One region of the Noviherbaspirillum cavernae genome, then DNA from elsewhere that is predicted to be linked to it. Evidence: predicted binding sites of a transcription regulator. Region 1 holds the regulator's gene; the other holds the start of a gene.
The links. The regulator sigma-54, encoded in region 1, starts transcription at its own class of promoters, with help from an activator protein. The targets are predictions, from matches to a motif close to TGGCANGNAANCTGCTTT.
Positions count from the first base shown of each region.

Region 2: urtA (urea ABC transporter substrate-binding protein) is a predicted target of sigma-54. The motif match lies at 2,463-2,480, and genes of this name have one in related genera.

Region 1 is NZ_QYUN01000002.1:3,403,221-3,407,640, reverse strand. Features, by position in the region: gene D3870_RS15925 (enoyl-CoA hydratase/isomerase family protein) at 1-486, opposite strand, end outside; gene hpf (ribosome hibernation-promoting factor, HPF/YfiA family) at 685-1,041, opposite strand; gene D3870_RS15915 (RNA polymerase factor sigma-54) at 1,171-2,646, opposite strand; gene lptB (LPS export ABC transporter ATP-binding protein) at 2,657-3,397, opposite strand; gene lptA (lipopolysaccharide transport periplasmic protein LptA) at 3,399-3,965, opposite strand; gene lptC (LPS export ABC transporter periplasmic protein LptC) at 4,003-4,420, opposite strand, start outside.
Region 2 is NZ_QYUN01000002.1:1,080,981-1,085,400, forward strand. Features, by position in the region: gene urtB (urea ABC transporter permease subunit UrtB) at 1-1,002, opposite strand, end outside; gene urtA (urea ABC transporter substrate-binding protein) at 1,154-2,407, opposite strand; gene D3870_RS05120 (ABC transporter ATP-binding protein) at 2,974-4,071, opposite strand; gene D3870_RS05125 (ABC transporter permease) at 4,160-4,420, shown strand, end outside.

The DNA.
Region 1 (4,420 bases):
CGGAACGCGCGTCAGGAAATAACTGCCGCCGACGTCGGGGAAGAGTCCGATATTGACTTCGGGCATGGCCATCTTCGTGCGTTCCGTGACGATGCGCATCCGGTTGGCGTCGCCGCCCTGTGCGATCCCCATGCCACCACCCATGACGATGCCGTCCATGATGGCGATATACGGCTTCGGGTAATGATGGATCAGGTGGTTGAGCGCATATTCCTCGCTGAAAAAATCCTCCAGCAGGGCACTGTGTCCGGTTGACGTTGCGTTGCCGACTTCGTGGAAGAAACGGATGTCACCGCCTGCGCAAAATGCTTTCTCGCTGGTGCTTTGGATAAGGACGGCGCTGATGCGCGGATCGTCGCGCCACGCCAGCAGGGCCTGGGTCAATGCCCGCACCATGTCGAGTGAAAGAGAGTTCAGCGCCTTCGGGCGCTCGAGATGCAGGTATCCAATCCGGTTCCGGATTTCGCAGCGAATATGGTCGGTCATGGGGTGATGAGTGAGCGATGGGAAGGACCTATTCTATCGACATTGAACAATGTCTACAGGCAACATGTTTGCCCTTGCCGATTCGATATTTCCATGCCAATCCACTCATCCATCAAGGGAGGCCGGAAATCAAAAAGGGCGCCTTGTATGCGCCCTTGATTTGCCGTTGGCCGGGTGGTTCCCGGCGAGGATGATTTCTTACGATGTCGCGTCGGCGGCAGGTGCTTCCGGCATGCGCTTGATCGTTTCATGCTGATGGTCCTGCACCTTGGTCTTGTACTTCAGGACCTGGCGGTCCAGCTTGTCGATCAGCGAGTCGATCGCAGCGTACAGGTCTTCCGCAAAACTCTCCACGTGTATCACGATTCCTCTCAGGCGAACATTGACTTCGGCTCGTTGTCGCCTGTCCTTGTCCGAGGGCTTTTCCACGCCCAGGATGATGGCAATATCAATGACATGATCGAAGTGGCGCTTGATCCGCTCCAGCTTGTTTTGCACGTATTCACGGATAGCAGGTGTCAATTCGAGGTGATGTCCACTGATTGTGAGATTCATACAGCGCTCCTATGGATATTGCCGCTGGAGGTTCGCAACATGGCTTGATCACGTGGAGTTCAATGATTGCACTTCATAAGCGGCCACGTTGAAACGCAACGACAGTAAAGCTCAACACGATTGCAGGAATTACAGCGATTTGCGCAGATTAACGGGAGGAATTTTCAGGGCCTCGCGGTACTTTGCCACGGTTCGACGCGCCACGACCATGCCTTGTTCCCCCAACATCTCCGCTATTTTGCTATCTGAGAATGGACTCTTGGGGTCTTCTGCTCCTATCAACTGTTTGATGAGGGCTCGTATCGCGGTCGAGGAGGCTTCCCCCCCGGCTTCAGTCGCGACGTGGCTCCCGAAGAAGTATTTCAACTCAAACATTCCATGCGGAGTAAGCATGTATTTCTGAGTTGTCACGCGAGAAATAGTACTCTCGTGTAAACCCAGTGTATCAGCTATTTCACGCAAGACAAGGGGACGCATTGCCACCGCGCCGTGCGAAAAAAAGTTGCGCTGGCGGTCGACGATCGCCTGCGCAACGCGCAGGATCGTGTCGAAGCGCTGCCGCATGTTCTTGATCAGCCATTTGGCTTCCTGCAGCTGCGAATTGAGCGAGGCCTCGCCCTTGTTCTGCTTCAGGATGTTGGCGTACAGCGCATTGACGCGCAGGCGCGGCATGACGTCGTGGTTGAGCATGACCTGCCAGCCGTTTTTTGTTCTCTTGACGATCACGTCCGGCACCACGAAATCCGATGCGTCGGACGCGAAGGCTGCGCCGGGATGCGGGTTGCAACTCTTGATGACCGCTTGCGCCTCGCGCAAGTCTTCATCATCGCAGTCGAGCGCCTTCTTGAGCTTGTTGAAATCGCGCTGCGCGAACAGCGCGAGATGCTTCTCGACGATCGTCAGGGCCATGCGCCGTGTCACCAGCGGCACCCTGGGGAAGCGCCTGATCTGGATCGCCAGGCATTCCGAGGCATTGCGCGCGCCGACCCCGGCCGGCTCGAAGCTCTGCAGCAATTTGAGCGCGACCGATAGCTCATCCAGTTCGATGCCGAGTTCCTCGGGCAGGCGGGCGTGAATTTCTTCCAGCGGTTCTTCAAGATAGCCGTTGTCGTCCAGCGCGTCGATGATCAGTTCCAGCAGGGCGCGGTCGCGCATTTCGCGCACCGTGACGCGGACCTGTTCCAGCAGATGCTCGCGCAAGGTCGTCTCGTGCGCTTCGAGCTGCGGGCGCGCATCGTCGTCTTCCGGCGCCTTGGAAGTGCGCGCAACGTCGTCGAAGCTCCACTCCGAGTCGCTGGCGCTCGATGTTTCGGACGATTCTCCGCCTTCGAACGCGCCTTCCGATTCGTCGGACGACGATTTCGCATCGGGGGCTGACGGCGCTTCCGGCGTGGTGCTGCCCGGGCTGATCGCGCCGTCGGCCAGCAAACGCAGGGAGTGGTCGAGCGGGTCGTCGACGCGTTCCAGCATGGGGTTTTCCGACAGGATCTGTTCCAGCTCCTGATGCAGTTCGAGCGTGGACAGTTGCAGCAGGCGGATCGACTGCTGCAACTGCGGTGTCAGCGCCAGGTGCTGCGAGATGCGGAGTTGGAGAGTCTGTTTCATCTGTCGGCCATCACATCCGGAAGTGTTCGCCCAGATACACGCGGCGCACCGATTCGTCGGCGATGATGTCGTCGGGGCGGCCGGATGCCAGCACCGCGCCCTGGTTGATGATGTAGGCGCGGTCGCAAATGCCGAGCGTTTCGCGCACGTTGTGATCGGTGATCAGCACGCCGATGCCGCGTTCCTTGAGGAAGCGGACGATGCGCTGGATCTCGATCACCGCGATCGGGTCCACGCCGGCGAACGGTTCGTCCAGCAGCACGAAGCGCGGGTTGGTGGCCAGCGCGCGCGCGATTTCGACGCGTCGCCGTTCGCCGCCGGACAGCGACAGCGCCTGGCTCTCGCGCAGCTTTTCGATCTGCAGTTCCGCCAGCAGAGTGTTCAATCGCTTGTCGATGGCAGCCTTCGACAGCGGCTTGCCATTCTCGGTTTGCAGCTCGAGCACCGCGCGGATATTGTCTTCCACCGTGAGCTTGCGGAACACCGAGGCTTCCTGCGGCAGATACGACAGGCCCAGCACTGCGCGGCGATGGATCGGCAGGCGTGAAATGTTGTTGCCGTCGAGGTCGATCTCGCCGGCGTCCGACGGTACCAGGCCGACGATCATGTAGAACGAGGTGGTCTTGCCCGCGCCATTGGGGCCGAGCAGGCCGACCACCTCGCCGCTTGCCACCTGCAGCGAGACGTCGCGCACGACCTGGCGCGCGCCGTAACTCTTCTGCAAGCCGCGGACAACCAGTGTGCTTGCCATGTCAGTTGCCCTTGTTTTCGGTGCGCGGCTGGATCACGGCCTTGATGCGGCCGCCGCCCGGCTTGCTCTCGCCGGTAGCAGTGTTGTTGACCGTGAAAAATTCGGCGCGGCTGTCATACGAAATGAACTCGCCTTGCACTTCGTCGGTCGCCCTGGTTCCCTCCAGCCGTCGCACCATCGCCTTCGAATACAGCTTCGCCACTTCGGTCTTGTTATCGTATTCGATGCGGTCAGCGGCATGCCCTTCCATCCACAGGTCGGGGCCGCCATCGCGTTTCTGGCGGAACGTAGCCAGCTTGCCAGGCGCAGCCCACAGCGTGGCGTATTGATAGCCTGCCGGGTCTTGTGTGACGACCAGCTTCGCGCCTTTCATGATCAGGGTGCCGCGTGTCAGGATGACGTTGCCGGTGAAGGTGTTGATCTGCTTCACGTCGTCATAGGCCATGTGGTCCGCCTCGACGTTGGTCGGCTTCAGCGAGTCTGCCTTCTCGGCGTGCGCAACGCCTGCAATCGCCATCGAGAATATCAACAGCGGCAGCAGTCGCGGCAAGGACAAAAAACGTTTCATGAAGGATTTCTTTCGTGGTGCATCGTGTCGTACAGGTTCAGCGAACCGGCGCATGGTAGCTGCCTTGCACCCGGCTCGACAGGCGCAATTCGCGCGTCGCATTGTTGACGTACATGCCGATTCCGTTCAGGGTCGACTCGCCCAGAGTGATCTGGACCGGCTTCTCGGTTTTCGCCACGTCGTCGTCCGGCAGGATCAGCATGTACTCCGACTTGACCTGCAGCCGTTCGGACCGCGGCGTGGCGGGGCGGTCCATATGCACGTTGTCGTACATGTGCATCTCGCTGCCGTCGCTGTTGACCTCCGCCCGATCGGAACGCAGCGTCGTCGGCGGCCGCTCGGCGGTCAGGCTCTTCAATACCGGATTCACGACATCGTAGGAATCGTCCTTCGGATTGTGCGTGAGCTTGTCGCCCGATACGTGATAGCGCGGCTCGCCCGTTTCCGACATCTTC
Region 2 (4,420 bases), 2.3 Mb from region 1:
GCCGTACAGCCAACGGATCACTGTGCGTTCGAGCACGATGCCGACCAAACCGGCGACGATGAAGGCCGCCGGCAACGCGACCAGCAGATAGGCATCGATATAGGCAGGCAGGAATTGCCGGAACAGCATCTGGCACACATAGGTCGTGTACGCACCGATCATCAGCAGCTCACCGTGCGCCATGTTGATGATGCCCATCAGCCCGAAGGTGATCGCCAGTCCCAGCGCCGCCAGCAGCAGCACGCTGCCCATCGAGATGCCGTAGAACAGGTTGCCGATGAATTCGGTGCGGGCAAGACGTGCATTGATTGCATTGAGGGTATTGACGGCGGCGATACGCACCGACTCGTCCGGCTCGACATGACTGCCGTCCGGGTTCTTGTCGAGCATGCGCGTCAGGACCGGTTTCAGATTGGCGTTGGAACTGTCCGCCAGCGATTTCACGGCTTCCCTGCGCGTGGCGGCATCCTCGGATTGCAGGTTCGCTGTCGCTGCTGCCATTTGCAGAATCGATTTGATCTTCGGATCGGTTTCCTTTTGCAGCGCCTTGTTGATCAAGGGAAGCTGCGCAGCGTCGGCACCTTTCTGCATCTCAAGCGCCGCCGCCATGCGCTGATTCGGGTCGTCCGACAGCAGCTTCAATCCCGACATCGCTGCATCGACTGCGCCGCGCAGGCGGTTGTTGACGGTGATGCCATCCACGCCATCGGGTGTCGCGATGGTTTTCCCGGTTGCGGGATCGAACGCCTGGCCGTTTTCAACGATGAACACCTGGCCATCGGGATTGGCGTAAAGCGTGTCTTCTTTCAGCGCTTTCAATACCTTCAGCGCATCTTCCGAGCCCAGTGCGGCCATCTTGTTGACCGCTTCGATACGGGCATCGGGGTCGTCTCCTGCCAGCGGCTTCAAGAGCGCGGCATCGATCGCGGCGTGCGCTGCTACCGATGCCATTGCAGCCATGCACAACCAGCCGACGGCGATGATTCTTTTTATAAGTTTCATGTTTTATGTCTTGGTGAAGACAAACAATGGAAATGCCAACACTGCGAAATCTGCGGACGATAAAAAGCCGGAGTGTGGGGACCCACGCCCCGGCTCGTGCTGCGGCTTGTTTTGCCTTCCCCGCGATTGCCGGGGAAGGGCACAGGCGGCATTACATGTTCTGCTTGGCCTCGTTACCTGTGATGAACGGGCTCCAGGGTTGTGCGCGCACCGGGGCCTTGGTCTTCCACACGACGCTGAACTGACCGTCCGGCTTGATCTCGCCGATCATCACCGGCTTGTGCAGGTGATGGTTGGTCTTGTCCATCGTCAGTTCAAAGCCCGACGGTGACTTGAAGGTCTGGCCGCCCATCGCCGCGATCACCTTGTCGGTGTCGGTCGACTTCGCTTTCTCGACCGCCTGCTTCCACATGTGGATGCCGACGTAGGTCGCTTCCATCGGGTCGTTGGTGACGACCGTGCTGGCGTTCGGCAGCTTCTTCGCGACGGCGTAGGCTTTCCATTTCTTGATGAAGTCGTCGTTCACCGGATTCTTCACCGACTGGAAATAGTTCCATGCGGCCAGGTGGCCGACCAGCGGCTTGGCATCAACACCGCGCAATTCCTCTTCGCCAACCGAGAACGCGACGACCGGCACGTCGGTTGCCTTCAAACCGGCATTGCCGAGTTCTTTATAGAACGGCACGTTGGAGTCGCCGTTGATGGTCGAGATCACTGCGGTCTTGCCGCCGGTCGCAAACTTCTTGATGTTGGCGACGATGGTCTGGTAGTCGGAATGGCCGAAGGGTGTGTAGACCTCGTCGATATCGGATTCCTTCACGCCTTTCGATTTCAGGAAGGCGCGCAGGATCTTGTTGGTCGTGCGCGGATACACGTAGTCGGTGCCGAGCAGCACGAAACGCTTCGCGCCGCCGCCTTCCTTCGACATCAGGTATTCGACGGCCGGAATCGCCTGCTGGTTGGGCGCGGCGCCGGTGTAGAACACATTCTTCTCAAGCTCCTCGCCTTCGTACTGCACCGGATAGAACAGCAGGCTGTTCAATTCCTTGAACACCGGCAGCACCGACTTGCGCGAGACCGAGGTCCAGCAGCCGAACACAACCGCAACCTTGTCCTGTGAGACCAGCTGACGCGCCTTCTCGGCGAACAGCGGCCAGTTGGAGGCCGGATCGACAACCACCGGCTCCAGCTTCTTGCCCATCACGCCGCCCTTGGCATTGATCTCTTCGATCGTCATCAAGGCCACGTCTTTGAGCGACGTTTCCGAGATGGCCATCGTGCCGGACAGCGAGTGGAGAATGCCGACCTTGATGGTATCGGCGGCCAGTGCCTGCGGCATCCAGGCAGACGCAACAAGGGTCAAAGCGCCGGCAGCGGTCGCTTTCAAAAGGGTGCGACGGGACATTGGTTGCTCCTTCTTTTAAAGGGTCATGGGAATGCGATAACTCGCGGAGCAACATTTAGCAGTTTGTGTGCCAATCAATGCATGCACGGATCAGTGCGGTTTGATGGGTCGCATGCTGCATTGACGTGCGATGAGAGTGCGTTGGTGACTTGATATGGTGCCTTGCGCACCAAGCTTGATCGGCGACGCTGTGCATTGGTGCGTCGCCGATGGGGCGGAAGAAAATCGATGGATGCGATTCAGGAGCGCCTGGCGGCAGACCAAGAGCATCTAACAAAATGATTCCGAGGATGTTGTGCCCCTTGCAGGGCGCGCCTTGGCTGGCAAGCCAAGGCCGCTACGCAGGCGCAACGCATACGTTGCGAATCCCCTGCTTCGCCCTTGCCGTACCGGTCGTACTGTCTGCGGCGGCACCCTTGCAGGGCGCGCACAGGCTTGCATGCCTGTGTCGTTACGCAGGCGGGCAGTAGGCCGCCCGAATTCCCTGCTCAACCCTACTCAGAACCGCTTCGCTGCATTTTGTTAGACGCTCTGAAACAATGCGAGAGAAATCGAACCGTGACGGTTCATTGTTCGACCGGGAAGGTCACCACATGATCGGCACTCAACTTGATGCCGATCTTCTCGCCGATCGCATGATCATGGTGGGAGGGGACGAGCGCGAGCAACTGCTGGCCGCTGGGCAGCTTCAAGGTATACAGGAACTCTGCGCCGCGAAATGCCTTGCGCACGACTTCCGCCTGCAAGGGGCTCTCGTCGTCGTGGATCACATCGTCGGCGCGCAGCAGCACGTCGACTTGCTGCTCGTCTCGGTCATTGGTGATGCAGACATCGACGCCCTGGCATAGCGGCAGGCTGCCCAGTTCGATATTGACAAGCTGGCGCGGCAGATCGACCACGCCCGGCGTGAAGACGCCCTGACCGATGAAATCGGCGACGAAGCGATCGGCGGGGCGGTGATACAGGTTGTAGGCGCTGTCCCATTGCACGATCACGCCGTTGTGCATCACGCCGATGCTGTCGGCGATGGCGAACGCCTCATGCTGGTCATGCGTCACAAGGATCGCCGTGGTGCCGAGTTCCTTCAGGATGTCGCGCACTTCCAGCGCGAGGCGTTCGCGCAGATCGACGTCGAGATTGGAAAACGGCTCGTCGAGCAAAAGCAGGTCCGGTTGCGGCGCCAGAGCGCGAGCCAGCGCGACACGCTGCTGCTGTCCGCCGGAAAGTTCATGCGGATACTGCCGTGCGTGCGAAGACAAGCCGACCAGCGCCAGCAAGGTGTCCACCCGCGCCTTGCGCTCGGTCGCATTCAGCTTGCGCAGGCCGAAGCCGATGTTGTCCCATACCGACAGGTGCGGGAACAGTGCGTAATCCTGAAACACCACGCCGACCTGGCGCGTTTCCGGCGGTGCGGTTGTGCCGGCCTGGCTCAATTCCCGGCCGCCCAGCACGATGCAGCCATCGAGCAGCGACTCGAACCCCGCGATCGCGCGCAGTACCGTCGTCTTGCCGCAGCCGGACGGGCCGAGCAGGCAGCCGATTTCGCCGCGCGCGAGCGAGAACGACAGACCGTGGACGACTTCATGGACGTTGCGACTCTGGCGATAGCCAACGCGAATCGCGTCAACCGAAAGGTAGGCAGGGGAGGGAAGTGCGGCTTTCATGGAACAAAATTCAACAATTGCACGGATGTAATACTCAATTGATTATAATTCTCATTCAGTAAACAAGTGCACAAATATTGTGGAGTTCATGCGCAATCACAATCCGGCCCCGGCCGGACCGCAGCAAACCGGCAGCGTTCATCCCTTGTTGCTCGCTTCCCTTGCCATCGCCTTCCTGGTCGGCGTCCCCATCGCCGGCGTGCTTTCCAACCTGGTCGTCGGCACGGATCCGGCCGCGACCGACCCGACTGCGGCAACTTTTTCCCATTTATGGGCGACCGTGCTGCCCGAATACATCGCCAACAGCCTCGCGATTGCCGCCATCGTCGCCGTACTGGGCGCGATCGGC